DNA from 3 places in the Paenibacillus glufosinatiresistens genome. Region 1 is predicted to be linked to each of the others. Evidence: predicted binding sites of a transcription regulator. Region 1 holds the regulator's gene; each other region holds the start of a gene.
The links. The regulator Rex, encoded in region 1, represses fermentation and respiration genes when NADH is low (regulators of the CRP and FNR family bind a similar motif). The targets are predictions, from matches to a motif close to TTGTGAAATATTTCACAA.
Positions count from the first base shown of each region.

Region 2: RBI05_RS12180 (phosphoketolase family protein) is a predicted target of Rex. The motif match lies at 6,673-6,690, and genes of this name have one in related genera.
Region 3: nadA (quinolinate synthase NadA) is a predicted target of Rex. The motif match lies at 8,128-8,145, and genes of this name have one in related genera.

Region 1 covers NZ_JAVFHT010000002.1:18,691-28,875, reverse strand. The annotation lists gene RBI05_RS03100 (tetratricopeptide repeat protein) at 1-483, shown strand, start outside; gene dinG (ATP-dependent DNA helicase DinG) at 604-3,462, shown strand; gene RBI05_RS03090 (redox-sensing transcriptional repressor Rex) at 3,535-4,185, shown strand; gene RBI05_RS03085 (amidohydrolase) at 4,175-5,473, shown strand; gene RBI05_RS03080 (cell wall elongation regulator TseB-like domain-containing protein) at 5,492-6,004, shown strand; gene RBI05_RS03075 (hypothetical protein) at 6,298-6,831, shown strand; gene RBI05_RS03070 (AAA family ATPase) at 6,824-8,326, shown strand; gene RBI05_RS03065 (3-hydroxyacyl-CoA dehydrogenase family protein) at 8,458-9,330, shown strand; gene RBI05_RS03060 (acetate kinase) at 9,327-10,185, shown strand, end outside.
Region 2 covers NZ_JAVFHT010000010.1:51,572-61,756, reverse strand. The annotation lists gene RBI05_RS12210 (polysaccharide lyase family protein) at 1-2,143, shown strand, start outside; gene RBI05_RS12205 (hypothetical protein) at 2,270-2,851, shown strand; gene RBI05_RS12200 (TIGR03915 family putative DNA repair protein) at 2,905-3,774, opposite strand; gene RBI05_RS12195 (putative DNA modification/repair radical SAM protein) at 3,767-5,248, opposite strand; gene RBI05_RS12190 ((deoxy)nucleoside triphosphate pyrophosphohydrolase) at 5,373-5,753, shown strand; gene RBI05_RS12185 (GntR family transcriptional regulator) at 5,800-6,522, shown strand; gene RBI05_RS12180 (phosphoketolase family protein) at 6,729-9,113, shown strand; gene RBI05_RS12175 (AAA family ATPase) at 9,284-10,185, shown strand, end outside.
Region 3 covers NZ_JAVFHT010000021.1:42,363-52,547, reverse strand. The annotation lists gene RBI05_RS17105 (aminotransferase class IV) at 1-33, opposite strand, end outside; gene pabA (aminodeoxychorismate/anthranilate synthase component II) at 30-611, opposite strand; gene cysK (cysteine synthase A) at 899-1,861, opposite strand; gene RBI05_RS17090 (SurA N-terminal domain-containing protein) at 1,961-2,896, opposite strand; gene hslO (Hsp33 family molecular chaperone HslO) at 2,915-3,799, opposite strand; gene RBI05_RS17080 (type III pantothenate kinase) at 3,843-4,610, opposite strand; gene nadC (carboxylating nicotinate-nucleotide diphosphorylase) at 4,607-5,482, opposite strand; gene nadB (L-aspartate oxidase) at 5,479-7,089, opposite strand; gene nadA (quinolinate synthase NadA) at 7,129-8,067, opposite strand; gene ftsH (ATP-dependent zinc metalloprotease FtsH) at 8,388-10,185, opposite strand, start outside.

The sequences.
Region 1 (10,185 bases):
GACGAGGACGGGGGCGATCCTCAGGAGCCGCCGTTCTCCGGCCCCGAAGGCAGCGCGGCGGAAGCCGCCGAGCCGCCGGAGCTGGCCATGGAGCAGTTCGTTCGGGGCCAGGGATACTACAAGCTTCAGATGTATCCCCAGTGCGTCGCTTCTTTCCTGGAGGTCGTGGACAGCTATCCGGACAGCCTCCCGGCCCGGCTGTATCTGGCAATGTCCCATCTGTATCAGGATGAGCGCGCCGAAGCCCGGACCCATCTGGAGCATATGCTCCCGCATGTCAGGGGGCGCAGGCTTAAGGCGATGCTGCTGAATGCCATCGGCTGCATCGCGGCCGGGCAGCGGCAGTTCGGGGAAGCCGAAGAGCTGTTCCTGCAGGCGGCGAGGCATGACCCGGCGATGCCGGAACCGGCGCGCAACCTGGAAGTATGCCGCCGCGGAAGCGGCAAGCTGTTATACGGCAGCGATCTGACCCTGCTGCTGTGACGGAACATCCGCGCGATTCTCTAATGCGATGCGCCCGCCGGGCCGGCGGCGCGCATCGCCTTTTTTCGCAACTTCTGTTATGCTGATGAAGAGTCTCAATTGAAAGGGAACAAGGACATCATGAAATTTGCCGTGCTTGATTTTGAAACAACGGGAACCCAGTCCGTGGGTGAAATTATCCAGGTCGGACTTGCCATTATAGAAGAAGACCGGTCAATTTCCCGGGTATACGGTTCCTACGTCAAGCCCGGAGGACCGATTCCCGCTTTTATTACCGGACTTACCGGCATCACAGACCGCGATGTCGAGAACGCCCCCGAACTGGAAGAGATGATGATGGAACTTGTGCCGATGCTCGACGATGTCGTGCTCGTGGGCCACAATGTCGCCTTCGACTTCCATTTTCTTCAAAATGCGCTCGATCGCTGCGGATACCTGCCTTTTCAGGGCCGGATTCTGGATACGATCGATTTCCTGCGCATCAGCTATCCTTCCCTGACTTCCTACCAGCTCGGAGCGGTAACCGCCCAGTTCGGCCTGAAGCATGAGCGCCCTCACCAGGCCGACAGCGATGCGCTGGCGACCGCGCTCGTATTTTTGCGTTGTCTGGAGGAGCTGGAAGACCTGCCGCTGTTGACCATGCAGCGAATTGCAGACCTCTTCTCTTCGGAGGACAGCGATCTGGGCTGGTATTTCGACGGTCTCCTTCAGGAGCGGGAACGCCAGACGTTCCAGCCCGAAGACGGGATGAACCATTTCCGCCAGCTGGCGCTCCGCGTATCGGACTGGGCCGAGCTTGAGCCTCCGCGGGCGGACAGCCATTTGAATCCGCTGGAAGACGAGACCTTCGAGTCCTTTCTGGAGAATGTGAAGATGCGGCTGCAGACGATCCTTCCGGGCTATGAGAGCCGTGAGGCCCAGGACCTGATGTTCGGCGAGGTCCATCGTTCGTTCGCAGAGGAGAAGCATCTGCTGATCGAAGCCGGAACAGGAACAGGCAAGTCGCTCGGTTATCTGCTTCCCGCCATCTACCACAGTGTCCGGAACCGTGAGAAGGTTATGGTCAGCACACATACCATCAATCTTCAGGACCAGCTCCGGGAACGCGACCTTCCGCTGCTGACCGAAGCCGTGCCGTTTCCGTTCAAGGCCGCCATCTTCAAGGGCAGAGGGCACTATCTCTGTCTGCGCAAGTTCGAGCAGCGGATCAATCAGAACCTTGCGGGTCCCCGCGAAGATGCGCTGATTGCCGCCCAGATGCTCGTCTGGCTGACGCGGACGGAGACCGGCGACGACGAAGAGCTGAACCTGGGCGGACGGGGCGGCGACTTCTGGGAGACGGTGGCCAGCGATACCGATTCCTGCCAGGGGCGGTCCTGCCCCTTCTTCCGCAAATGCTATTATCACCGTGCCAAGCACGAGGCGGGAAATGCCGACGTGGTCGTTACGAACCACTCCAAGCTGTTCGCGGACGTGAAGGCGGGACATCAGCTTCTGCCGTCCTATGAGCATCTCGTCATCGACGAGGCGCACCATCTGGAGGACGTAGCCGGGAAGCATTTGGGCATGCACATGAAGCATTTCACTCTTGCACATACCCTGCTTCGGCTGTATAAGGACAGCCGCAACGGCCAGCTCCCTGCGCTGCGGCAGACGCTCCAGTCCGCCGGAAGCGAACAGGCCTCCGAATGGACCGCTGCCATCGACAGCATCTATCCCGATCTGCTGACGGTGAAGGAGAACTGGGACCAGCTCAGCGAGCGGCTGTTCGCGCTGATGCCGTCGCAGTCGGACGCTTCCGCGAGCGAGGCCGGCCAGCTTGTGCTGCGGCTTCAGCCCGGCAGACGGCCGAAGGGCTGGGAGGAGCTCGTTACGCTTGCGGATGCGTTCCATCTTGCGCTCGGCGAAGCGGTGCGCAAGGGAGACCGCATGATTACGGAAATGCGCGAGCAGGAGGGCCAATCCTCGGCGGACAACCTGGTGACCGATGTCGGCGGGCTGTTCAAGGATCTGGCCGCGATCCGGGAGCAGGTTCGTTTCTTTATGGCGCTGGATGACGAGAAGACGGTCTACTGGCTGGAGGCAAGCGGCCAATACCGCGCCAAATCGCTTCAGATGTACGCCGTTCCCGTCGATGTCAGCGGACAGCTCAAAGAGCTGTTCTTCGACAAGAAGAAAGCGATTGTGCTGACTTCCGCGACGCTTACCGTGGATAAATCTTTTCAGTACATGATTGACAATCTGGGGCTTGGGGCTGCGGCGGAACAGGACCGGCTGCTGACTGCGCAGCTTCCCTCGCCGTTCCGTTACCGGGAGCAGGCGCTGCTGGTGATCCCGCGCGATTTTCCGAGTGTGAAGGGCAGTGTCGGCGATGCGGTATTCGTGGAGAAGCTGGTTCAGTCGCTCTCCGAAGCCGCGGCCGCCACGGGCGGACGCATGCTGGTTCTGTTCACCTCTTACCGGATGCTGCGCCAAGTCTATGAACCGCTGCGCGATGCCCTGGCCGCCTCCGATATCGCCGTGCTGGGGCAGGGCATCGAAGGAGGCAGCCGAACGAAGCTGATCCGGCGCTTCCAGGAGAATGCAAGAACCGTGCTGCTGGGAACCAGCAGCTTCTGGGAAGGCGTGGACATCCCGGGCGAGGCGCTGACCTGCCTGGCGATTGTCCGGCTACCTTTCCAGCCGCCGAATCATCCGCTGGTGGAAGCCAAATCCGAGCTTTTGCAGGCGCAGAAGAAGAATCCGTTCATGAAGCTGTCGGTTCCGCAGGCGGTCATCCGCTTCAAGCAGGGCTTCGGCCGGCTGGTGCGAACGAACCGGGATAAGGGCATTGTTATTGTATATGATACCAGAGTAATTGAATCTTATTATGGGAAATACTTCCTGTATTCGCTTCCGGGGCCGAAGATGGAGCATATGACGACCCGCCAGATGGTGCCCCGGATTGAAGAGTGGCTTCAAGAGGGCGGCGGTTCCTAGAATTATGGGACCAGCCGCGCTTTAGGTATAGATGCAAGGAACCGCTTGTACTTTGTTTAGGAGGAACGCCAGATGAAATCGGACAAAATTTCGGAAGCGGTCGTGCGCAGGCTACCTGTGTATTTGCGCTTCCTCAATGATCTCAACAAGCGTGAAATTTCCACCGTCTCCTCCCAGGAGCTCGGTCAGAAGCTGGACCTCAACCCTGCCCAGATCCGCAAGGATCTGGCCTATTTCGGCGATTTCGGCCGCAAGGGCATCGGGTATGACGTTCCGTATCTGATCGAGAAAATCCGCCATATTCTGAAGCTTGACCAGCCGATCAACGTGGCGCTGGTCGGAGCCGGCAATCTCGGCCATGCGCTGTCGAACTATAATGCGTATCTGAAGGATACGATGAAGATTACCGCCGTATTCGACGCCTACGAGCCCAAAGTGGGACAGAAGATCCATTCCCTGACCGTTCAGCCGATGAGCGAGCTGCAGGAGACGGTCCGGAGCCAGGGGATCCGCATCGGGATCATCACGGTTCCCGACCAGGAGGCGCAGAACGTCGCGGACCTGCTGATTGAAGCCGGTATCGAAGCAATTCTGAACTTCGCGCCGGTGATCCTGAAGACTCCCCCTTATGTGCGGGTGCATGCGGCGGATTTCACAACCGACCTGCAGAGTCTGGCCTATTATCTCCAGGACGGAAAGGAAGAAGAGCCGAATGAGCAATAAATGGGTGATAGCTGGCGGTTATTTTGCCGTACCCGGAGCGGACAGACCCGTCCTCCAAGGATACATGACGGTAGAGGACGATATCATCGTATCCATCAGCGAGGAGGCTCCTGCGCCCGAAGAGGGCGTAGAGCGCATGGACGGCAGCCGGCTGCTGTTCCTGCCGGGTCTCGTGAATACGCACGGACATGCGGCGATGTCGCTGCTTCGCGGCTATGGCGACGATATGGTTCTGCAGACGTGGCTTCAGGAGAAGATGTGGCCGATGGAAGCCAAGTTCACCGGAGAGGATGTCTACCGGGGAACCGCGCTGTCCATCCTGGAGATGCTCAAGGGCGGTACTACCACCTTCCTCGATATGTACGATCATATGGACCGGGTGGCCGAGGCGGCCGAAGAGTCCGGCATCCGGGCCGTGCTGATGCGCGGCGCCATCGGACTGTGTCCGGAAGAGGTTCAGCGCGAGAAGCTGGCCGAAGCGGTGGCATTTGCTCGCAACTGGCACGGCCGGGCCGATGGACGGATTACGGCCATGATGTCTCCGCATTCTCCGTATACGTGCCCTCCGGCCTTTATCGAGAAGTTCGTGCAGGCGGCGCATGATCTGGATCTGCCGATGCACACGCACATGTCGGAGACGCGCGCCGAAGTGGAGCAGAACGTCACGGAATACGGCCTGCGCCCGGTTGCGCATCTGGAGAAGCTCGGCATGTTCACCCGCCCGTCGCTTGTCGCGCACGGCGTGCACCTGACCGACGAGGAGATCGGGATTCTTGCCCGCCACCGGGTCGGCGTCTCGCATAATCCGGGCAGCAACCTTAAGCTTGCAAGCGGAATTGCCCGCGTTCCCGAACTGCTGAAGGCCGGAGTGCCGGTATCGCTCGGTACGGACGGAGCGGCAAGCAACAACAACCTGGATATGTTCGAGGAAATGCGTCTGGCGGCGCTGATCCACAAGGGTGTCAGCGGCGACCCGACGGCCGTTCCCGCTGCGGAAGCGCTGAAGATGGCCACCGAGTACGGAGCCGCTTCGCTGTTCCTGGAGCGCGTAGGCCGTCTGGCTCCCGGGATGAAAGCGGACTTCATTGCCATTGATATCGACCAGCCGCATCTGCTGCCGCACAGCGATCTGCTGTCCCACGCCGTCTATTCGGCGTCAGCCAAGGATGTTGCGCATGTGTGGGTGGACGGCAAGCAGCTGGTTAAGAACGGCGAATGCCTGACGCTGGACGAAGAACGAATCCGCCGCGAGGCCCAGGAAGCCTTTGAAGGCTTGCTGAACCGGTAGGGCAAGGAGGCTGGCAGCTTGAGAACGAAGCGCAAATGGGTCACGCTGGGGATTGTCGTCCTGATCCTGCTGGCCGCAGCTCTATATGCTTTTTATGCTTACGTGCTGAACGACCAGCGGAAGGAGCAGCGTCTGGCCGAAAATGCGGCCCGCTCCTCGGCGGGGCTGACGAAGGTCGTCCGCAGCGACAAATCGGTCTGGGACGCCGACTCGATCTACTGGGTCGTGACCGGAGACGACAAGAACGGCAAGCGCAAGCTGGTATGGGTGAAGTTCACGGAGCAGGGGAAGCCTTCCGGGGAGCCGGTACATACGGAGGATGCGTCCTCCGGCTTGTCCAGAGGCGAAATGAGCTCCAAGATCGCTTCGGCGCTTCCGCGTGCGGATATCCGCCGTCTCTTGCCGGGCGTCTACTACGGGGAATATGTATGGCAGGCGTTCTACAAAATGGAGGGCCGCTATTATTATCAGTTCTATCGCTTTGCGGACGGAGAGCCGATCGGCGAACCGTACGCGCTCCCGAATCGGTAAATCGCGATATACGATCTATAGATAGATCGGTATATCATTCTGACAGAAGAAGAGATTTCAAATTCAAGAGCCGCAGCGCTAATCGCTGCGGCTCTTGCTTCCGATATAAGAAAAAGGCGAAATTGGAAATAAAAAATTTTAAATATATTCACAATTATATTTCGCCGCGTATATACACCTATGATATACTACTTGTTGTATTAGGGCATGACAAAACACATGCCGCTTCGGACGAGTCTCGGCATGTACCCGGGGCCTTTTCTTTTCACATTCATTAAAGGAGGACGTAACCTGTGAAGCTGCGTATTGTCCCCATTCTGCTGACGTCGCTCTTGTCGGTAGCCGTACTGTTCGGCGGATGGTTTCTGTATCGCCACTATGCCGTTCAGGAACCGCTCCAGCGCATCGTTGACCGCTATGAGGGAGTGAAGTCATCCCACATTACTATTAACCGCCATGAGGTACTTTTGAAACTCGATTTGCAGCCGGGAACGAAACTTCGCGACCTGGTTCAATATATCAACAGCGAAGGCAAGTCCGAAATCGGAAGCCGGACGCTGAAGCTCGATGTCGAGCAGCATTCCGGCAAACAGCTGGATGAATACTGGGACAAGGCGATGTTCAGCGTCGCCGAAGCCATGGAGAGCCGCAAGTACACATTGATCCCGCAGACGCTGGAAGAACTGTCCGGTCAGTACAAGGGCATCACGGTAGAGACGGATATCGATGACCGCAATGTCTATGTCAGCCTGTGGAACGGCACCGAGAGCAAATTTGTGATTCTGCCGCGCGAATCCGATACAATGGGGGTTTGGACCAATGCCTAAATGGATGAAGGAAGCGTTGATCGGCTTTGTGCCGGTGCTGGTGATTTTTCTCGCTTTTATGGGACTTAATATTATTCCCGTCCTGGTGGCCGCCGGAATGATCGGAGCGCTGCTCCTCATTACACAGATGCGGGGCGGGCTTGCCGTAGGCGCAAGCGCCGAGAAGAAACGCAAGAAGAACGGCCCTTCGAAGCTGACGTTCGAGGAGATCGGCGGACAGGACAACGCGAAGCAGGAGCTGCGCGAAGCGCTTGATTTTCTGATTCGGCATGAAGAGATCAGCAAGTTCGGGATTCGCCCGCTCAAGGGCATTCTGCTGACAGGGCCTCCCGGAACGGGCAAAACGCTGATGGCGAAGGCCGCGGCCCATTATACGAATTCCGTGTTCGTTGCCGCGTCGGGCAGTGAGTTCGTTGAAATGTATGTGGGCGTCGGTGCGGGCCGCATCCGCGACCTGTTCAAGGAAGCCCGGACCCGGGCCTCCAAGGAGAACAAGCAGAGCGCCATTATTTTTATTGATGAAATTGATGTCATCGGAGGCAAGCGCGAAGGCGGGCAGCAGCGCGAGTACGATCAGACGCTGAACCAGCTGCTCACCGAAATGGACGGGATTTATAATTCCGATACGCCGCGCATCCTGCTGATTGCCGCGACCAACCGCAAGGAAATGCTGGACAGCGCGCTGCTTCGTCCGGGACGTTTTGACCGCCACATTCAGGTCGATCTGCCGGACAAGAAGGGACGCCGCTCCATTCTGGAGCTGCATGCGAAGAACAAACCGCTGCATTCCGGTGTGAATCTCGACAAGATCGCGGAAGAAGCCTACAACTTCTCGGGCGCCCAGCTCGAGAGCGTCATGAATGAAGCCGCCATCTATATGATGCGCGAGAATCTGACCCAGGTTGAACACCGCCATCTGGCGATGGCTATCGACAAGGTCATGATGGGCGAGAAGACCGACCGCGAGACCAACCAGGAAGAGAAGAAGCGGGTAGCCATCCATGAACTCGGCCATGCCATTATGGCAGAAGTGCTCCGTCCCGGCAGTGTGAGCCAAGTTACGCTGACTCCGCGCGGACAGGCGCTCGGTTATGTGCGTCATAACCCGCAGCAGGAGCAGTATCTCTACACGAAGGAATACCTGGAAGAGCAGATCATGATCGCGCTCGGCGGCGCGGCCGCGGAAGAAATGTTCTACGGCGGGCGGAGCACGGGCTCGCGGGGAGATTTTGACCAGGCTCTGAACATTGTGGAGATGATGATGAAGTCCGGTCTGACGTCGCTTGGCATTGCCAAGCTGGATATGGTGACGACGGAAGAGCTGATGAGAGAGAACAGCAAGATCCTGGACGAGCTCACCGCGCGGACCCGGAATCTGCTGGAGAGTAAGCGTCCGGTATTCGAATATTCCCTGGATATTCTTATGAAGGAAGAAGTTCTCTCCGGAGAGCAATTTCGTTGTCAATTTCGTGACAGCGTTCGGTTGCCGGCATAAATCTTTATGCCGGTTATTTTTTTTTACTTTTCAGGCATGCTAAGATATTATTATATGTCGGAGTGTGTGCTATTATGTCGGCTCACTCAGGGTATTATATAAAGAGATACCGAAAGGATGGAGGCTTTTTTATGAATTTTAAAAAGATCGGCGTCATCGGCGGAGGAACCATGGGCCAGGGCATCGCCGAAATGCTGGCGGCCAAGGGCCTGGATGTTCTTCTCGTGGAGAAGACGCCGGAGCGGCTGGAATACTCGTACAGCATGATTGAGACCAGCCTCGACAAGCAGCTTGAGAAATGGGCCATTACCCAGGCGGAGAAGAAACTGATTCTCGGCCGCATCCAGAAGGTAATCCACTTCGCGGAGCTCAGCGCCTGCGACATGGTAATCGAGACGATTACGGAAGACCTGGAAGCCAAGAAAGCGGTATTCAACCAGCTTGACCAGGTATGTCCGAGCCATATTATCCTTGCCAGCAACACCTCCACGCTCAGTCTGACCGAGCTGGCCAGCTCCACGATGTATCCGGAGCGCGTCATCGGCATGCACTTCATTTACCCGGTTGCGAAGGTCAACGTCGTTGAAATCGTCCGCGGTCTGAAGACGTCCGAAGAAACATTCGAGAACACCAAGGCTTTTGTCGACGATGTGGTGGAGAAGAAGGGCGTTATGATTTACGAATCCCCGGGATTTGTAACATCTCGCCTTATTTGTCTGTTCATCAACGAAGCGATGCATGTTCTTCAGGAAGGCGTAGCTTCCGCCAAGGACATCGACGACGCCATGCGGATCGGCTACCAGTTCCAGTACGGACCGCTTGAAATGGCCGACCGTTTCGGTCTGGACTCCGTACTTGCCGCTCTGGAGCGGATGTTCCGCGAATACGGCGAACTGAAATACCGTCCTTCGACCATCCTCAAGAAGATGGTGCGCGCGGGACAGCTCGGCATGAAATCGGGAGAGGGCTTCTTCCAGTACGACAAGGACGGTGACCGGATATGAATATTCTCGTAATCAATGCAGGCAGTTCCTCGCTGAAATACCAGCTCTACAATATGGAGGATGAATCCGTTCTGGCTAAGGGTCTGGTGGAACGTATCGGAATGGATTCCTCTATTCTGACGCACAAACCGACCGGCAAGCAGGAAGTGACTGAAGTCAGTGAAATTCTGGAGCATACCACCGCAATCCGCAAGGTGCTGTCCAGCCTCACCGACAAGGAACACGGCGTCATCGGTTCCATCAACGAGATTAATGCCGTCGGCCACCGCGTCGTACACGGGGGCGAAGTGTTCAAGGAGTCGGCGCTCGTGAACGGGGAAGCCAAATCGGAGATCCGCCGCCTGTTCGACCTGGCACCGTTGCATAATCCGGCTGCCATTATGGGGATTACGGCTGCCGAAGTCAACATGCCCGGCGTTCCGCAGGTTGTCGTGTTCGATACAGCGTTCCATCAGACGATGCCCGAGAAAGCCTACATGTACGCCATTCCGCGTGTCCTGTACAACAAGTACAAGGTTCGCCGCTACGGCGCGCACGGCACGTCTCATGAATTCGTCAGCAAAGCCGCTGCCGAATATTTGGGCCGTCCGCTCGACGAGCTGAAGATCATTACCTGCCACATCGGCAACGGCGCGAGCGTCACTGCCGTTCAAGGCGGCGTCTCGGTGGATACGTCGATGGGTATGACTCCGCTGGAAGGCCTGATGATGGGCACACGCAGCGGCGACATCGACCCGGCTGTCGTTCCTTATGTAATGAACAAGGAAGAACTGACTCCGGGCGAAGTCAACTCGATGCTGAACAAGCACAGCGGTCTGCTGGCCATCTCGGGCACAAGCAGCGACATGCGCGATA
Region 2 (10,185 bases), on a different contig from region 1:
GGGCAGCACCGAGATGCTTGCCGGACATGTGTCCGAGGAGATCAAGACGTATATCCGCCAGTTCATGGCCTCCTACGGTTCGTCTTTCGCTTACCTGGAGCTGGATAACGAGCCGGGCGTATTCAATCACAACCAAGCATCCCTGGTGGAACTGGCGCAATTCCTCCAATCCCAGAAGGCCGCTTATCCCCAGTTAAAAATCGTTGCCCCCGGCTGGGCCTACTGGCCCTCCAAAGGCACTCCCTACGGCTGGGAGCGCGATCCCGCCCAGCGGAGACCGATTGAAGCCCTGTCCGATCTGACGAACGGCCACAGCTACGGGCTGTCCGGCCTTACGCAGGGCCGGGGCGGCTCCCTGAACGAGAACCTGTTGTCCTACAACGGGGGCACCGAGGAAGGTCTGCCCAAGGAAATGATGATGACGGAGACGGGCGCCAACGATCTGCATGCCGACAACAGCAAGTTCGGCGCTACCGCTTACAAATACGCCGCGGCATTCGACCGGGAGCTGCGCGCCGACATCGGCTATGCCGACCATATGATGCAGCACACCGCCTTCGATACGGCCAATCCGAACTATGCGCTCTTTGCCCAGCCTGCCAACTGGAGCACCCACCGCGCTGCGGATACGGCGGCCTGGTCGGCGAATGCGGCTGAGGGCGGGGAGACGCGGCTGCGAACCTTCCGCAGGCTGGCGGCTGCCTATGCGACGCACGGATCGCCCCTGGCCTACTCCTTCCTGAGCGGCGATGAATCAGCCGGGCGCAAAATCTATGTCCGCGCTGTAGACACCCGGGCCCTGGGCGCTTCAAACATCGGCGCTTCGGCGGACAAGCGGATTGTCAGCATCGTCAATTTCGAGCCGGCCGGGACCCCGGCACGGCGGGTTGCGGTCCGGATTATGCTCCCGGATAACGCCGCCTACCGGGTAGAGCAGTACCGGGACGGCAAAACGCTGGGGGCAGCTTACTCTTCCTATGAACGCACGGCATCGCCGTATATGGATGTAGATCTGAATGTGGCCGCAGGCGAAGCGGTGCAGCTGTACCTGACGCCGAAGGAGACGCAGGCTCCGGCACAGCCGGTCATTGCCGGCGCCGCCATGGCGACCTGGAATACCGCAGTCATCCAGTGGGGCGAGGCGGCCGACAACCGCAAAACAACCGGCTACGTGCTGTACCGCGACGGGGCCGAGCTGGCCGTCCTTCCCGCTGCCGTGACACGCTATACGGATACCTCGGTCGCCTATGACCATACCTATGCCTACACCGTCCGGGCGTTTGACGATTCCGGCAACAGCTCGGCGGCGAGCAGCCCGGCCACGCTGGCCGTGCCGGATATGCCGGTAACGCCGGGCGGACCGCTCTATGAGGCCGAGAAGGGCAAGCTCGGCGGCATCGCCAAGACGGCAGCCGACGCCGCGGCTTCTTCCCAAGGCTATGTCCGGGATATGCACGGCAGCGGAGCAAGCGTCAGCATTATCAACATCATGCCGGGTGCGGGCGATTATTCGGTTCGCATCGGGTACGCCACCGCGGCGGACGCTACGCTGAACCTGTACGTCAACGACAAGCTGATCCGCAAGCTGACCTTTGCCTCGACCGGCAAGTCGTCGGGCGCGGGCGCTTACAAGAGCATTGCCACCGAAGTGACGCTGACCGACGGGCCCAATACCGTGATGCTGCGTCATGACAGCGGCAACACCGGCGGAGTCAACCTCGATTTTATCGAGCTGACGCCGAAGCAGGGACTGCCCTCCACCGAGACCGGCTGGCGCGATTATGCGTTCAGTGACGAAGGGATCTTTTACTCGGCCGGCATTGCAACCAATGAGAACGGAAGCTGGAATGAGACCGAGAGCTCCGGCGAGATCGCTTCCTTCAGCTTCACCGGCACCGGCGTGCGCTGGCTGTCCAATGTCCAGAGCAATATGGGCACGGCGCAGGTCTATATCGACAACGTCGCGAAGGGCATCATCGACCTGACCTCAGCGAACCTCGAAGGCTACAGCAAAGTCGTCTACGAAGTCAAAAACCTGACCGATGCTCCCCACTCGCTGCGGATCGTCTCATTGGAAGGCAAAGTAACCTTCAACCGGTTCAGCGTTAACGGCCAGGAGCAGACTTTGAGAGCGGCGCAGTAGTCTATAAACAAGTTCGAGCGGCAGTACCGGGAGCGAATTGAACCGGTCTGCCGCTCGCTTTTATCGGACAGTCATCCAACCGATACATAGAGGTGACAGCTAAACCGTTTAGAAGAAAGGATAATCATGAAGAATTTTGCTGAAGAATTGGTCTATTGGTATTTGCGGTTTAATGGGTTCTTTCCCTTAACCAATTTTGTGCTGCACCGGCAGGGATTGCAGGACGGACATCAGAACGCGGACGCAGATCTCGTTGCGATCCGTCCCAAGTTTGTGGCGGAAGAGGTAGGCAATGGCCACCGTGATGAATATCTCTTCGGACATTTTAGCCCGAATACCAACATCGGATTGATCTGTGAAGTAAAGTCCGCTTCCAGATTAAATTTAGAGAAAGTACATATGCGAAGAGAGGATCGCATCCAGTATTGTTTGAGGAGGATCGGATTCTTCTCGGAGACCAAAGTAAGGCTTCATGCAGAGGAGTTAAGAACCCGTTCCGTATCAAAAGGGCAATTTCATGAAGTGGGCAAGCTTCTGGTCACCAAAAGAGAGAATGCTGTACCGGGTTTTATTTGCCTGTCCATGAACCATGTTGAAGCCTTTATTATGGATCGAATCCGATACTTTTCCAGAGAAAAGGAAGGCGCCAAGCTTTACTTTGACTCCGACATGCTGCAGTACATGATCTGGAAAAGCAAAGCGCGATAACCGTTCTCTAATGCTTGCCAAGCGCATTTGCTCGGTGATCCCGCTCCTCGTGGCTAATCCCCGCTCCCGCCCGGGGCCGGAAGAGATTCCGCCGTCGGCGCACCGCCGGCTCCGCCGGGTGCGGACGGGGACGCGGAGCGGGCCCGGGACCGGGCAACCGCGGCTCCCCAGCCGCCGCCGTCCATCTCCGTCAGCTCCTTCCAGTACCGCTTCGGCATATTGGAGATCCGAAGCCGCTCATTCCGGCGTTCCTTGATGCCGATTGCTTCGTAGAAGCCCTTCCAGAGCCGCCGGTAGCGCTCCTCCGTCTCATCCGGCTGGGGCGGCGTCCACGCTTCCAGCGGAATGATGGCGGATCGTCCCGGTTCATGAATGAGCGCCATGCGGTGGGCGGCATCATAGATCATGAAGCGTTCGCCCCCGAACCGGTCGCAGAAGTGGTCGCGGATGAGCGGGAGTACAAGGTTCCGCGGCTCAATCACCGCCGCTATGACCGGTCCGTAGACGGAGAAGCGGATCAGGCCGAGATAGCGGTGGCTCTCCCGCCGCAAGTGCAGAACGGCCTTAACCAGTGCATCCACCGTATCATCGGCAAGCATGTCCAGGACGCGCGGGCCATGGGCGAAGCCGAGCTGGAGGAACTTCAGCAGCAGCAGTTCCTTGTCCGGGAGACAGGTACAGAAGCCCAGGCGCACCAGTTCTTCGGCCTTCGCCCCGATGCGCTGCGGGATGGACCGCAGGACGCGTCCGGCATGCTCGGGATCGGTCTCGATCCATTTGGACTCCAGCAGCAGCCCGGGACCATCGTCCTGGGGATGAATGGCCAGCGGGGTCTCCTTCCACACATAACTCTCAAATACGCAGGAGAGCAGCCCTTCGAAGCTGCCGTCATAGCTGTAGGCCAGCGCAGCCGTCTTAAACATAAGCAGTCCTCCCGGAAGAGGCCTCTTGGGCGAGCGCGTCGATGGAATCTGCTCCGACCAAGGCCGCTTCGGTAAGCCGTGGATCGGCCGCTTCGGCCAGGGCAGCAGCGGGCCCGCCGGCAGCCGGTCCGCCCTCAGCCGGTCCGCCAAGAGGCCGGGAAGAATTAGGCCCGCCGGAGAAGAGGTCCGCAGGCGCTGCGGGCTCCGGCAGTCCGGTCACTTCGGCCTCGCTGAAGAAGGAGAGCTGTTCGGCCTGCGGCTCCCGGAAGGCCGCCAGTTCCTGACCGGACATCAGCGAGCGCAGCAGCGTATGGTCGCTGACCTTCAGCCCTTCCAGCATGCGTCCCCGGCAGGTCAGAAAGAACTGAGCCCGCTTCAGCACCACACCCAGCTTCTTCAGCGCAGCGAAGTCCAGGCTTCCGGCCCGGCGGGCCTTGACGATTCGCTGGGCGCTGCGCACCCCGATGCCCGGTACGCGCAGCAGCATTTCGTAAGGCGCGGTGTTGGCCTCCACGGGGAACAATGCCCGGTTGCGCAGCGCCCAGCTGCATTTCGGATCCAGCAGCGGATTGAAGTTCGGGGCCGACTCGTCCAGCAGCTCGCCCGCGCGAAAGCCGTAGAAGCGCAGCAGCCAGTCGGCCTGGTACAGCCGGTGCTCCCGCAGGAGCGGCGGTTTGGTGTCGAGCGCAGGGAGGAGCGAATGCTCCACAACCGGCGTGTAGGCGGAGTAGAACACCCGCTTCAAGCCGTATTTGCGGTACAGTCCTTCCGTCAAGGCGAGGATCCGCTGATCCGTGTCGGGCGTTGCTCCCACAATGATCTGTGTGCTCTGGCCCGCGGGGGCATACCGGGGAGCATGGTCGTAACGGACGAGATCGTGGCGGTTCTCACGGATTCGGGCCTGGATGAGTCCCATAGGCTTCAGAATGGAATCCTTGCTCTTGTCCGGCGCCAGCCTGCCGAGGCTTGCCTGTGACGGCAGCTCGATGTTGACGCTCATCCGGTCGGCGAGAAGGCCGAGCCGGGAGAGCAGCCGTTCGTCCGTTCCCGGAATGGCCTTGACATGAATGTAACCGCCGAAGCGGTGAACATGGCGCAGCAGCTCCAGGGCGGCAATCATCTGCTCGGTCGTATAGTCGGGATTGCGCAGAATGCCGGAACTCAGGAACAGGCCCTCGATATAATTGCGGCGGTAGAACTGCATCGTGACATCGGCAATCTCTTCCGGCGTAAAAGTGGCCCGCCGCGTATAATTGGACCGCCGGTTCACGCAGTAGGCGCAGTCGAAGACGCACCGGTTCGTCATCAGCACCTTCAGCAGCGAAATGCAGCGGCCGTCGGCGGCGAAGCTGTGGCAGATGCCCATGCTGGTGGTGTTGCCCATGCCGCCGGCGCTTCCCTTGCGGCTGGAGCCGCTGGAAGTGCAGGCGACATCATATTTGGCCGAGGCGGTCAAAATTTCGAGCTTCTCCATTACGTCCACGGGGAACCCTCCTTTATATAAATGGAAGTATATATCGAACATGTGTTCCTGTCAAAGACAAAGATCCCTTGCTTCGGCTATATTAAGTTCAGGAGAAGAAAGGGGTGTGAGGGCAATGATCGAAGTGGCGGCAGCGATTATAGAAGACCGTCAGGGGCGGATTCTGATTGCCCGCAAACGCAGAGGCAAAGCCCAAGAGGGGCTCTGGGAGTTCCCGGGCGGCAAGCTGGAGCCGGGGGAGACGCCGGAGGCATGCCTGAAGCGCGAGCTGCTGGAAGAGATGGGGCTGCGCATCCGGCCTTACGCCCGGTTCGGCGTCAGCGAGCACCGGTACGAAGAGATTCATATCCGGCTGACGGCTTACCGCGCCGTGCTGGAGGGCGGCGAGCCGGTGCTGACCGACCACGACCGGTACGAATGGGTCCATCCCAGCGGGCTGGGAGCGTATGAATTTGCGGCTGCGGACATAGAGTTTGTGGACAAGCTTATGCTATAGTTAACCAAGAGACTAACGAAGCAGAGGACCGGAGAGGAAGTACGTAATGGCAGAGTTCGTGTACAAGCAAATTATCGACGATCTGAAGAAGAAAATATTCGCCGGGCAGTTTGCGGATATGCGTCTGCCGGATGAGCGCAGCCTGAGCGAGCTGTACCAGGTCAGCCGCAGCTCGGTGAAGCAGGCGCTGACGAAGATGGAGCACGCCGGAATTATTTTCAAGAAGCGCGGATCGGGGACCTTCATCAACCCCCTGTATATTAAGAACGAATCGGTCTTTAACTATGAAGGCTCGAATCTGGGCGTGACCGACAACTTCCATATGAACGGCCAGAAGCCGCAGACCCGGGTGCTGGGCTTCGAGGTGATTCCGCCGACGGAGGAGCTGCAGCGGGATTTGTTCCTGGAACCGCATGATTTTGTCTACAAAATCGTCCGGCTTCGCCTGTTCGACGACGTGCCTTTTATGATCGAGACGGGGTATATCCCGATTAAAATCGTGCAGAATTTGAACCAGACCATCATTGAAGGTTCCATCTTCAACTATCTGGAGAGCGCGCATAATCTGGCCGTGACCAAATCTTTCATGTCCATCTTTGCGGAGCCTTCGCAGGAGCAGGACCGGGAGCTGCTGCTGCTGAAGGAGAACGAGCCGGTCGGCATTATGGAAGGGATCTTCTTCCTCGACAACGGAACGCCGCTGGAATTCTCCCATATGCGCATTCATTATCAATACCTAAAATTTAACACGTTTGTATCGGTGCAATAAGCGGAAGACTGGAGGAAACTCCGGTCTTTTTTTATTGGGTTGAAAAGGCGAATGACCATTTGTCCATATGTTGTTCAACTTTTCACAAAATTGGACCGTATCAATTATAAAAAAGGTTGTATTTTATAATTAAGTTGGTATGATGAACTCAAGAGAAATTTTTCACAATCGGTCGGAAGGCTGATATTAAGGAGTGGAGAGAAATCATGGGACTGACTCTGCAAGTGGATTATTCGTCCAAAACCTATTTCGACAAGCTGGATGCATACTGGCGCGCTACGAATTATATTTCGGTCGGGCAGCTGTACCTGAAGGATAACCCGCTGCTCCGGGAACCGCTGCAGGCCGATCATGTCAAGGTGAAGCCGATCGGGCACTGGGGCACCATCCCGGGCCAGAACTTCATCTATGCGCATCTGAACCGGATCATCACCAAGTACGATCTCGATATGTTCTATATCGAAGGACCGGGCCACGGCGGTCAGGTCATGGTCTCCAACTCCTATCTGGACGGCAGCTACACCGAGATCTATCCGGACATTACCCGGGATATTGCCGGCATGAAGAAGCTGTTCAAGCAGTTCTCCTTCCCGGGCGGCGTTGCTTCCCATGCAGCTCCCGAAACGCCGGGATCGATTCATGAAGGCGGCGAACTGGGCTACTCCCTGTCGCACGGAGTCGGCGCAATTCTCGACAACCCGAACCTGATCTCCGCTGTAGTCGTGGGCGACGGCGAAGCCGAGACCGGACCGCTCGCCGCTTCCTGGTTCTCCAACCGGTTCATCCATCCGGCGACCGATGGAGCCGTACTGCCGATTCTGCATCTGAACGGCTTCAAGATCAGCAATCCGACGATCCTCTCCCGGATGTCGCGGGAAGAAATAACTGCTTATTTCACAGGCATGGGCTGGGAACCGCACTTCGTGGAAGGCAGCGATCCGGCGCTGATGCACCCGGCTATGGCCGAGACGCTGGACCTCATCGTCGAGAAAATCCGGGACATTCAGCGCGAGGCCCGCACCGGCGGCGGACAGACAACCCGCCCGCTCTGGCCGATGCTCGTGTTCCGTTCCCCGAAAGGCTGGACCGGACCGAAATCGTGGGACAATGTGCCGAATGAAGATTCGTTTCGCGCCCACCAGGTGCCGATTCCGGCTGACCGGAAGCATATGGAGCATGCGCCGGCGCTGCTGGAATGGATGAACAGCTACCGTCCGGAGGAACTGTTCGAACAGGACGGCAAGCTGAAAGCCGACATCGCCGAGATTCTCCCGTCGGGCGACCGCCGCATGGGCAAGAATCCCGTGACGGATGCCGGACGGCTCGTGAAGGAACTCCGTCTGCCGGACTTCCGCGATTTTGCGCTGGATAACTCCGTACCGGGCGCCGTTACAGCGCAGGATATGGCCGTTCTGGGCAAGTACATGAAGGACGTCCTCGCCCTCAATGAAGACAACCGCAACTTCCGCATCTTCGGACCGGACGAAACGATGTCCAACCGCCTGGGACCTGTCTTTGAAGTAACGAAGCGGCAGTGGATGGATGCCGTCAAGGAACCGAACGACGAGTTCCTGGCTTCCTACGGCCGGGTCATTGACTCGCAGCTGTCCGAGCATCAGGCCGAAGGCCTTCTGGAAGGCTATGTCCTGACCGGCCGCCACGGATTTTTTGCCAGCTATGAAGCGTTCCTGCGCGTCGTCGATTCGATGATTACCCAGCACTTCAAATGGCTGCGCAAAGCGACCGATCAGGGCTGGCGCGCAGATATTCCGTCCCTGAACGTCGTGGCGACCTCGACCGTATTCCAGCAGGATCACAACGGCTATACGCATCAGGACCCGGGCCTGCTCGGCCATCTCGCCGACAAGAAGCCGGAATTCATCCGTGAATATTTGCCCGCCGATGCCAACACCCTGCTGGCCGTATTCGACAAGGTGCTGAATGACCGCCAGAAGATCAACCTGATCGTCTCGTCCAAGCATCCGCGTCCGCAGTGGTTCAGCGCGGACGAAGCGCAGGAGCTTGTCGATAAAGGCTTGAAGATCATCGACTGGGCTTCGACCTGCGGCGACCAGGAGCCGGATGTGGTCTTCGCTTCCTCCGGCACGGAGCCGACCATGGAGAGCCTGGCTGCTATCTCGATTCTGCACGAGAAGCTGCCGAACCTGAAGATCCGCTATGTGAACGTCGTCGATCTGCTGAAGCTCAGAAGCAGCAAGCTCGACCCGCGGGGCCTTAGCGACGACGAATTCGAAGCTTACTTCACGGCCGACAAGCCGGTTATCTTCGCCTTCCACGGCTATGAAGGACTCATTAAGGATCTGTTCTTCGACCGCCGCAACCGCAATCTGCATGTGCACGGCTACCGGGAGAACGGCGATATCACCACACCGTTCGACATGCGCGTGCTGAACCAGATGGACCGGTTCGACCTGGCCAAGGAAGCGGTGCTGAGCCTGCCGAACCCAGAACAATACCGGGCCATCGCCGACGAGATGGATGCGGTCATCGCCAAGCATCATGCCTACATCCGGGAAGAAGGCTTCGACCTGCCGGAAGTCGATAGCTGGGTATGGAAAGACCTGAAATAACGGCAGAACCGAAATAACGAACGTGCAATCGGATCTCCGGCAGCTCTGCTCCGGCAGCGAGCAACAGAGAGGCACCCTGAAGAGGGTGTCTCTTTTGTCTGTGCCGCTTTTCCAGGAATGTACTATAATAAGCAGATAAACGAATGAGAGCGCATACGGAGGGATCGGGTATGGACAAGGTACAAACATTGGCGCAGAAATTGCAGGCGAATACCGGCAAGGTGATCGTAGGCAAGGAAGAAGAGACCGAGCTGCTTCTGACAGCGCTTCTGGCCGGAGGGCATGTGCTGCTGGAGGATGTCCCGGGCACCGGCAAGACGCTGCTGGCCAAAAGCCTGGCAGCCTCGCTGAGCCTTGGCTTCCAGCGCATCCAATTCACACCGGACCTGCTGCCTTCCGATCTGACGGGAAGCCACTACTACAACCAGAAGGAAGGCGAGTTTCATTTCCGCCCCGGTCCCTTGTTCACCCAGATTGTGCTGGCCGACGAGATCAACCGGGCGACGCCGCGGACGCAATCCAGCTTGCTGGAATGCATGGAAGAGCGCCAGATCAGCGTCGAAGGCATCACCATGCCGCTGGAGCGGCCGTTTCTCGTCATGGCCACCCAGAATCCCATCGACAACCAGGGAACCTTTCCGCTGCCGGAAGCGCAGATGGACCGGTTCATGATCAAGATGCGGCTCGGTTATCCGACCGCCGGCGAAGGCGTAGAGATTCTGAAGCGGACGCTCGGAGAAGGGGGAGGAACCTCGGTCATTGCTCCGGTCGCTTCCGCAGCCGAAGTGCTGGAAGCGCAGCGGCTCTGCGAAGAGGTCCGCGTAAGCGGCGACCTGCTCGGCTATATTGTGGCGCTGGCCGAGGCGACCCGAGAGCATCCGGAGACGGCGCTCGGCGTCAGCCCGCGCGGAACCCAGGTGCTGCTCCGGGCCTCCAAGGCGCTGGCAGCGCTGCGGGGCCGCTCTTTTGTGCTGCCGGACGATATCAAGCAATTGCTTGTCCCGGTATGCGCCCATCGCCTCGTTCCGAAGCGCCGCTACGGCGTTCAAGAACAGACGGCGGAGCGGCTGCT
Region 3 (10,185 bases), on a different contig from region 1:
GCAGACCGCGCCGTTCAAGCCTATAAAATTCATGCCGGCTCTCCGGCCGTACGCTTCAGGAAATTGCGCAGCATCGTATGCCCGTGATCGGTAACAATCGACTCCGGATGGAACTGAACGCCTTCGATCGGATATTCTTTGTGGCGCAGCCCCATGATTTCGCCTTCCGCCGTCTCTGCGGTAATCTCCAGGCAATCCGGCAGGCTCTCCCGCTCGACGATCAGCGAATGATAGCGGGTAGCCGTGAACGGCGATTCCATCCCTTCAAAAACGGACTCGCCGCGGTGAAGAATCGGCGAAGTCTTGCCGTGCATCAGCCTTGGGGCCCGGATGACCTTCCCGCCAAAAGCCTGTCCGATCGCCTGGTGGCCCAAGCAGACGCCGAAGATCGGAATCCGGCCTTTGAAATGCCGGATCAGATCGAGGCTGATACCGGCCTCGGTCGGCGTGCACGGTCCAGGCGAGATCAGGATGTGATCCGGCGCGAGCCGCTCGATCTCCTCCAAGGTGATCCCGTCGTTGCGGAACACCCGGACTTCCTGATTCAACTCGCCCAAATACTGCACGAGATTATAGGTAAATGAATCGTAGTTGTCGATGACCAGGATCATGCGCTTATCTCTCCTTCTTGTCCGCCGCTTAAGCATTTGTCCGTATACCCCTATTAAATTCCATAACGCTGCTGCAGTCAATCCAGTCCGGCGGAATCCGGTTTGCCTGTCAGTATACGGCATGGGACATGCTTTTGGGAACCCCGCGCAGCAATTTCCTTCCCATGCCATTCCCAAGCCTTTCCCATGCCTCCCCAAGCAAAAGCCCCTGCCGCCCATTGGCGGTCAGGGGCTTGCAAAGCCGTTCGGCAGCCGGAGATCCGGCCGCCACGGCGATAGCAGCAGTCTTAAGCTTCGAAGTTATACAGCGGCGTGCTGAGGTAGCGTTCGCCGTTGCTTGGAACGATGGCGACCACACGCTTGCCGGCGCCCAGTTCCTTAGCGACCTTAATCGCGGCAAAGATGGCAGCGCCGGAGGAAATACCGGACAAAATGCCTTCTTCCTTGGCAACGCGGCGAGCCGTCTCAAAGGCCTCGTCATTCTCGACATGAATAATCTCGTCGTAGACATTCTGGTTGAGAATATCCGGGATGAAGTTGGCGCCGATCCCCTGAATCTTGTGCGGGCCCGGCTTGCCGCCGGCCAGAATCGGCGAGGCTGCCGGTTCTACCGCATAGATCTTGATGTCCGGATAGTTCTCCTTCAGCACTTCACCCGCACCGGTAATGGTGCCGCCCGTTCCGATCCCCGCTACGAATGCATCAAGCTTGCCGTCCAGCGATTCGATCGCTTCCACGATTTCCGGTCCGGTAGTCTCCCGGTGAATCTTCAGGTTCGCCGGATTCTTGAACTGTTCGGCGATGAAATAGTCCGGGTTCTCCGCCAGAATCTGCTCCGCTTTCTTAACCGCACCGTTCATGCCTTCCGATCCCGGCGTCAGCACCAGCTCGGCGCCGTAAGCGCGCAGCAGGTTGCGGCGCTCAAGGCTCATCGTCTCAGGCATAACGATGATCACCTTGTAGCCCTTGGCCGCGGCTACCAGAGCGAGTCCGATTCCCGTATTCCCGGAGGTGGCTTCCACAATGGTGGCGCCCGGCTTCAGGCGGCCCGCCTTTTCTGCTTCTTCCACGATGCTGATCGCGATACGGTCCTTGACGCTGGAGCCGGGGTTCTGGTATTCCAGCTTCACATAAACTTCGGCAGCGCCTTCCGGCACCACACGGTTCAGGCGAACCAGGGGCGTGCCCCCGATCAGTTCCGTTACGCTGTTGACCACCTTGGCTGAAGACGAGCGTGTTACGTTGGACATAATCAAAAACCTCCTTGAAGGAATATGGGATCGTCTAACCGCTAACCTGCCGACGCTATTTCCGACTAAATCGGTAGGTTTTACTTTACCCTCATCTTATCAATCCTGATCGTCCTTGTCAACCGTCAGATCGGCACCGTATTTCTTTCTCAGCTCCGCTTCTGCATCGGCCAGCGCCGGCGCCTGTTCAAGCGCCAGTTCCTGACGAATCTGCCGGCGAATCTCCTCGTCCCCGAGCGTCTTCGGAACGGTGATATGATCGGTGCGGATGACCGCGAACCCGTCGTCCAGCGCCAGCGGACCCGCCATATCTCCGGGGTTCAGCGTCAGCGCTGTCTTCAGCAATTCCTTGGGCCAGAACGGGTCGTCCTCTTCAATCGTGCCCATTCGGCCGCCGTTCTGTCTGCTGTCCGGGTCGGTCGATAATTCCCGGGCCAGCGTCTCGAAATCCTCTCCCCGGTCGAGCCGGTTCAACACGTCTTCGGCGGCTGCATAATCATCCAGCTTAATCAGACTCAGCTCGATCTGCCGCTTCGGCCGGAACCGGTCCGCATTCTCCTGGAGATAATCCTCAATCTCCTGATCCGACACCACGATACCGGATGTTGCAACGGCCTGAAGCAGAAGCCGATAGCGGGTATCGGACCGAACTTCCTCCCGGGTCAGGCCCAGTTCACTTTTCATCTGCTGATAATACTGCTCTTCGGAGCCATATCCGGCCGCCGTCTGCCGCAGTTCCTGATCCACCTCTGCCTCGGATACTTCTACTCCCAGACGCTGTGCCTCCTGCTCGACTGCAATCCGGTTAACCATAGACAGCAGCACCTCGCTGCCATACCTGCGCCGAAGCTCATTCTGCCACTCCGCCTGCGTGATCCCGGTCCCGGCGACCCGGGCAACCACCTGGTTCCCGCCGCCGTCCGGCTCCTTCTGTCCGCTTCGCATCCACTCCCGGCCGAGCAGCGCTCCCAGCAGCAGCGCAACGACGGACAGGGCTGCCACCGCCTTGCGGAGCGCCCGTTCCTGTCTGGTCATTTCCCCGCACTCCCGATTTTACGATTTGGCTTGGTCCAGAATGTGCTGAAGCTGGCTCTTGTCGAATGTATAGGCTTCATTGCAAAAATGACAGACGACCTCCGCCTGCTCATCCTCCTCGATCAGCCGCTCCAGCTCATGCCGGCCCAGACTGATCAGCGTCTGCTCGACGCGCTCGCGGGAACACTGGCACACGAAGGAGATGGGCATCTCATCCAGCACCTCCGCATCCGGGCAGATGCGGCGCAGCATTTCCTCCGGCTCAAGTCCGGCATCCAGCAGGGACGTGACCGACGGCATCGCGGAGATCGCCTTCTCGATGGTGCCGATTTCATCATCGCTGAGCCCCGGAAGGAGCTGGATGATGAATCCGCCCGCCACCTGAACCCGGTTGTCCGGATTGACCAGCACGCCGAGTCCGACCGCCGAAGGCGTCTGCTCCGAAGCGGCAAAATAATACGTGAAGTCTTCCCCGAGCTCTCCCGAGACAATCGGAATGCTGCCCCGGTACGGCTCTTTCAGACCCAGGTCTTTAATGACATGGATGAATCCTTCTGTTCCGACCGCTCCGGCCACATCCAGCTTGCCCTTCGCGTTGGCCGGCAGGTGAACATGCGGGTTCTGAATCATCCCGCGCACTTCGCCCCGGGCATTGGACTCGGCGGTAATCTGCCCGACCGGTCCATCCCCTTTTACCTGAATATTCAGCTCTTCCCGGCCCTTCAGCATCGCGCCCATCATGGCAGCGGCCGTGACCGTGCGTCCCAGGGCGGCGGTAGCCGTCGGATACGTATCGTGGCGGCGCTGCAGTTCGTTGACGAGGCCGGTTGTACGTACGGCAAACGCACGGACTCTGCCTTGCATGGCGGTTCCGCGCACCAGCCGGTCGCTAGTATTGTTCATGGGTGCATGCTCCTTTTGTTAATAAAATATCGTGGTTCTGCCTTTATTGATTGCGTTCATAAATAAGGCGCAAGCCTTCCAGCGTCAGCATCGGATTGATCTCGTCGATACAGTCCGTCTCGTCCGCTATCAGCGGGGCCAAGCCGCCGGTGGCAATCACCTTCAGATCAGGCGCCTTCATCTCGGTCTTGATTCGTTTGACGATCCCTTCCACCTGTCCTGCATATCCGTAAATGATACCGGCCTGCATCGCATGAACCGTGTTGCGGCCGATGACCTTCTTCGGCTTCTCGAGCTCAATGCGCGGAAGCTTGGAGGCGCGCTGGTAGAGCGCTTCCGTCGCAATCCCGATCCCGGGGACAATCGCTCCGCCCAAATAGTTGGCTGAGGCGTCAATGCAGTCGAACGTAGTGGCTGTGCCAAAATCGACCACGACCAGCGGACATTGATACCGCTCGACAGCGGCTACCGCATTCACAATCCGGTCGGCTCCGACCTCGCGCGGGTTCTCATAACGCAAATTAAGGCCGGTCTTGATGCCTGGCCCCACAACAAGCGGTTCAATTCCGATATATTTGACGCACATATCGACGAACACCTGGACAATGGGCGGCACGACCGAGGAAATGATGACGCCCTCTACTTCTTTAACGGAAAGGCCGGACATCTGAAACAAATTATGAATCCGGATGCCGTATTCATCGGCGGTGGACTGCCGGTCCGTGCTCAGCCGGAAGTGATGAAGCAGCTCCTGCCGGCGGTAGACGCCGAGTACAATATTCGTATTTCCGATATCGACAACCAGCATCATGCCGGAGCCCCTCCCTTCTTCGCGTTCAGATCCAGACTGATGTCCAGACTGTTGAACGAGTAGGTCAGACGGCCGACGGAAATAATGTCCACACCCGATTCGGCGATCGAGCGCACCGTCTCCAGCGACACATTGCCGGACGCTTCCGTCTTGACCCTGGGGGCTGCGGCCTTGATCCGGGCGACCGCTTCACTCATCAGGGCGGGCGGCATATTGTCCAGCATAATAATGTCGGCTCCGGCCTCCAGCGCTTCCTGGACTTGATCCAGATTCTCGGTCTCCACCTCAATCGTCATCGTATGTGGAATATTCGCGCGGGCCCGGCTTACCGCCTGGGCAATGCCGCCCGCGCCCTTGATATGGTTATCCTTAATCATGACAGCGTCATACAGGCCGAACCGGTGATTGCCTCCGCCTCCGATACGGACCGCGTATTTCTCAAGCATCCGGTGCCCGGGAGTGGTCTTGCGGGTATCGACAAGCCGGGTCGGCAGTCCTTCGAGCGCCTGAACGAACATTTGGGTTCGCGTAGCGATACCCGAGAGCCGCTGCATGAGATTCAGCGCCAGCCGCTCTCCCGTCAGGATGGCATGGGTGCTGCCCTCAACCTCGGCGATGACCGTTCCCTTGGCAATAGACTGCCCATCTTGAACATGGGCCGTGAACGACAGGCCCGGATCGACGATCTCAAAGACCAGCTCGGCGATCGGCACGCCGCAGATTACCCCGTCCTCTTTGGCATGAATAATGCCCTTGGACTGATGGCCGGCCGGTATTGTCGTCCGCGTCGTCACATCGCCGGAACCGACATCCTCCTGGAGCCAACCTCTTATGGACTGAACCAATTCTTCATTATATCCGTTAAACATCATGCTTCGTTCTCCTCCACTATACCCAGCTCCCGAATCTGGAGCAGGTGCTTCCGCCAGCACACATCGTCCCGTTGGGCAAAATCTTCACGGTAATGAGCCCCGCGGCTCTCCTGGCGGGCCAATGCAGACTCCGTGATGAGCAGGCCGCAGGTCAGCATATTGGCGAACTCCAGATCTTCCGGCGTTGTCAGCCGGGAAGCAAAGATCGGAAGCTGCCGTTTCAGCTCTTCCAGCCCCTTCGTCAGCGTCTCTTCGCTGCGCCGCAGACCGACTTGGCGCACCATGACCTTCTGCAGCTTGAGCCGCCGTTCCACTACCGCTTGGGATGGATGCTCGCTGCGGCCTTCATCGCAGCCAGCACTCGGCAGCGCTTCTCCAAGACCGGGAAGACTGCAGATGCGGTCTACAATCCGGCGGCCGTATACAATGGCTTCGGACAGCGAATTGCTGGCCAGCCGGTTCGCGCCGTGTACGCCCGTCGAAGAGACCTCTCCACAGGCGAACAGACGCGGGATGCTGCTCTCGCCGTTCAGATCGGTCTTGATCCCGCCCATCATATAATGCGCAGCCGGAGCCACCGGAATCCAGTCTGTCGTAATATCGAGTCCATAGCCGATGCAGGTCCCGTATATGGTCGGGAACCGGTGCTTCACTTTCTCGGCCGATTCGTGGGTAATATCCAAATACACAAACGTCGATTTGGTCGCTTCCATCTCGTCAATAATGGCCCGGGCCACAATGTCGCGCGGAGCCAACTCCAGCAGCTCATGATAGCGTTCCATGAACCGCTCGCCGTGGATGTTGCGCAGAACGGCGCCCTCCCCCCGAACCGCCTCAGAGATCAGAAAGCGGGGAGCGCCCGGATAACTCAGCGCCGTCGGGTGGAATTGGATAAATTCCATGTCGCGGATGTGCGCGCCGGCGCGGTAGGCAATCGCTACCCCGTCTCCGGTCGCCACCTCCGGGTTGGTCGTATAGCGGTAGAGCTGGCCGGCCCCGCCGGAACACAGAATCGTCGCATCGCCTTGAAGAAACAGCCGGCTTCCGTTCGGCCGCTGAACCAGTGCGCCGCGGCATTCGCCGTCTTCGGTAATCAGGTCGATGACATAGTGATCGTCCCAGACTTCAATCCGGTCATGGTTCGCAATCTGCTCCGACAACGCGCGCACAATCTCGTAGCCGGTGGCGTCGCCGTTAGCATGCAGAATCCGGCGGTGACTGTGCGCCCCCTCCTGAGTCAACGCCAGCACGCCGTCTTCCTTATCGAACTTGGTCCCGAGCCGAATCAGCTCCTGCACGCCCTCGGGCCCTTCGTTTACCAGTACCTCGACCGCTTCCCGCGAACACAGCCCGGCACCGGCCATCAAGGTATCCTGCAAATGAAACTCCGGCGAGTCATCCTCGGCGATTACGGCGGCGATGCCGCCCTGGGCATACCGCGTATTGCTCTCCATCAGCGATTTCTTGGTCAGCATCACGACCTTGCGGTCTTCGGCGGCACGGATGGCCGTGAACAGGCCGGCAATGCCCGATCCGATAATGATGCAGTCCGTGCGGACCACCGGCAGTTCACGAAGATCAAAATCAACCAAATATTGTGGAATCATGAGACCGTTTCACCTGTTTCAACGAAAGAGTAGCGCATGCTACTTGACTTGTAGCATGCGCTCTAAGGAGATTCTGGCCTTGTCGGCGATGGCCTGAGGCACATAAATCTGCGGCTTCATGGTCTCCAGACATTTGACCAGCTTTTTGAGATTGTTGACCTTCATGTTCGGGCAGACCAGGAATTTGCTTGCAAAATGGAAGCTCTTGTCCGGACTGTCCTTGCGGAGCTGATAACCGGTCCCGTCCTCGGTTCCGACGATGAATTCCTTCCGGTCCGACCGGCGGCAGTAATCAATGATAGCGGTTGTGCTTCCGACAAAATCGCCCAGGGCGACCACTTCCGGCCGGCATTCCGGATGAACGACAAATTCCGCTTCCGGGTACTTGGCCTTCATCTCATAGACATCCTTGACCGTCAGCATATCATGCGTGTTGCAATAGCCTTCCCAAATAATCATCTTCTTGCCGGTCTTCTCCTGAACGTAGCGGCCCAGATTCTTGTCCGGTACCCAGATGATCTCTTCGGCATCAAGGGATTCGATTACCCGAACGGCATTGGCCGAGGTGCAGCAAATATCGGTCTCCGCCTTGATCTCTGCCGACGAGTTGATGTACGTAACCACCTTGGCGTTCGGATGCTGCGCCTTCAGCTTGCGCAATCCGTCCACATTGACCATATCGGCCATTGGGCAGCCGGCACGTTCGTCCGGGATCAGGACGGTCTTGTTCGGCGCCAGAATCTTGGCGCTCTCTCCCATAAAATGAACCCCGCAAAAGACGATGGTCTCGGCGTCCGTCTCGGCCGCCTTCTGAGCCAGCAGGAACGAGTCGCCCCGGAAATCGGCAACCTCCTGAATCTCATCGCGCTGATAATAATGCGCCAGAATAATGGCATTGCGTTCCTTCTTCAGCTGTTCGAGCCGCTCGCGCAGTTCCCGGTTCTGCTCCTGCTTGTGCTCCAGCGCCAGAGCTTCCAATTCTCGTATCCCCCTTATGTCTCACGGCCGACAGCCATGCTCTATGCCGCACACCCATGATCGTGAAATGAGTAACATAATCGCGCGCTGCATAGTCTCCGGCAATCACCGACGATTCCGCTTCCCGGAATCTTCATATTCAGTCATTGTTAATCACTAATGTACACAACGGATTCTGCTGTGTCAATGAAAGCGGACGGGGAGTTACAGCAAATTTTAAGTATCAGAAGAAGAACTCCGAGGCTGCCAAAATAAAAGAGACGGCCCCGCCGCAAGTAGCCTTGCGGTCGTAACCGTCTCTTGAATAATGAGCAGCGCCCTTAGCTCAACGGGCCGCCGCTGCCATTGCCGTTGCCGTCATTGCTTCCGCCATCCTGCGGGCGGGTCGGAATGTCCTTCGTCACATCGCCGCCCGGCGTTGACAGCGGTTCTTCCGATTTGCCCTGGATGCGCACGCGCACATCGCCGACGTTGTCGATGACGGGTTCACCTGTCTCCGGAGCCGTCTCGGCGGAGGCCTCATCCGGCTTGCCGTCTTCGGACAAGTAGCCCTGCTCGATCAGTTCACGGATCTGGTCGAGTTCGAGCGTCTCCTTCTCGAGCAGCGTGTTGGCAATCAGGTGCATCTCATTGGCATGCTCTTCGAGCAGCTTGCGGCAGCGTTCATAGCAATCATTGATGAAACGCTGCATTTCCTGATCAATCTCGTAGGCGATCGAATCGCTGTAGTTCTGCTCGTGGCCGATATCGCGGCCCAGGAATACCTGGCCCTGGCTGGTGCCGAACTGCATTGGTCCGAGCTTCTCGCTCATTCCGTACTCCATAATCATGGAGCGGACAATCCGCGTCGCCTGCTGGAAGTCGCTGTAAGCGCCGGTGCCGATCTCGCCGATGAACATTTCTTCGGCGACCCGGCCGCCGAGGAGGCCTGTCACTTTATCCAGCAATTCCTGCTTCGTTACCAGCATGCGGTCTTCCTTCGGCAGCATGATCACATATCCGCCGGCACGGCCGCGCGGGATGATCGTTACCTTGTGGACCATATCGGCATTCTCCAGGTAATAACCTGCGATGGTATGACCCGCTTCGTGGTAAGCCACGATGCGCTTCTCCCGGTCGCTGATCACCCGGCTCCGCTTCTCGGTGCCGACGATCACACGGTCGATGGCCTCGTCGACTTCACGCATGGTGATATCCTTGCGGTTCCGTCTGGCGGCCAAAAGAGCCGCTTCATTCAGGAGGTTCTCCAGATCCGCGCCGGTGAAGCCGGTTGTGCGCTTGGCGATGACGTCAAGCTTCACATCCTTGGTCAGCGGCTTGTTGCGGGAGTGAACCTTCAGCACCGCTTCGCGTCCTTTGACGTCCGGACGGTCTACTGTAATCTGACGGTCGAAGCGTCCCGGACGGAGCAGGGCAGGGTCGAGAATATCGGCGCGGTTCGTCGCCGCTACGATAATAATGCCTTCGTTGCCGCCGAAGCCGTCCATCTCAACGAGGAGCTGGTTCAGCGTTTGTTCGCGTTCATCGTGACCGCCGCCAAGTCCGGCGCCGCGCTGGCGGCCGACGGCGTCGATCTCGTCGATAAAGATAATGCAAGGCGCGTTCTTCTTGGCGTTCTCGAAGAGGTCGCGGACGCGGGATGCGCCGACCCCGACGAACATTTCCACGAAGTCCGAACCGGAAATGCTGAAGAAGGGAACGCCTGCCTCGCCGGCAACAGCGCGGGCAAGCAAGGTTTTACCGGTACCCGGAGGGCCTACGAGCAGAACGCCCTTCGGAATGCGCGCGCCCACGGCAGCAAATTTGCGGGGGTCTTTGAGGAACTCAACCACTTCCACAAGCTCCTGCTTCTCTTCGTCGGCCCCGGCAACATCCTCGAACGTGACCCGCTTCTTCTCTTCATTGTAGAGGCGGGCTTTGCTCTTGCCGAAATTCATGACCTTGCCGCCGCCGCCCTGCGCCTGGTTGAACAGGAAGAAGAACAGAATGAACATGATTACGAGCGGAATAATGGAGGAGAGGAACGTCAACCAGATGCTGTCGCCTTCCATCTTCTTCTGGGAATATTCCACGCCGTTCGCCTCGCTGGCGTCAACCAGCTCATTGAGAGCCGTATCA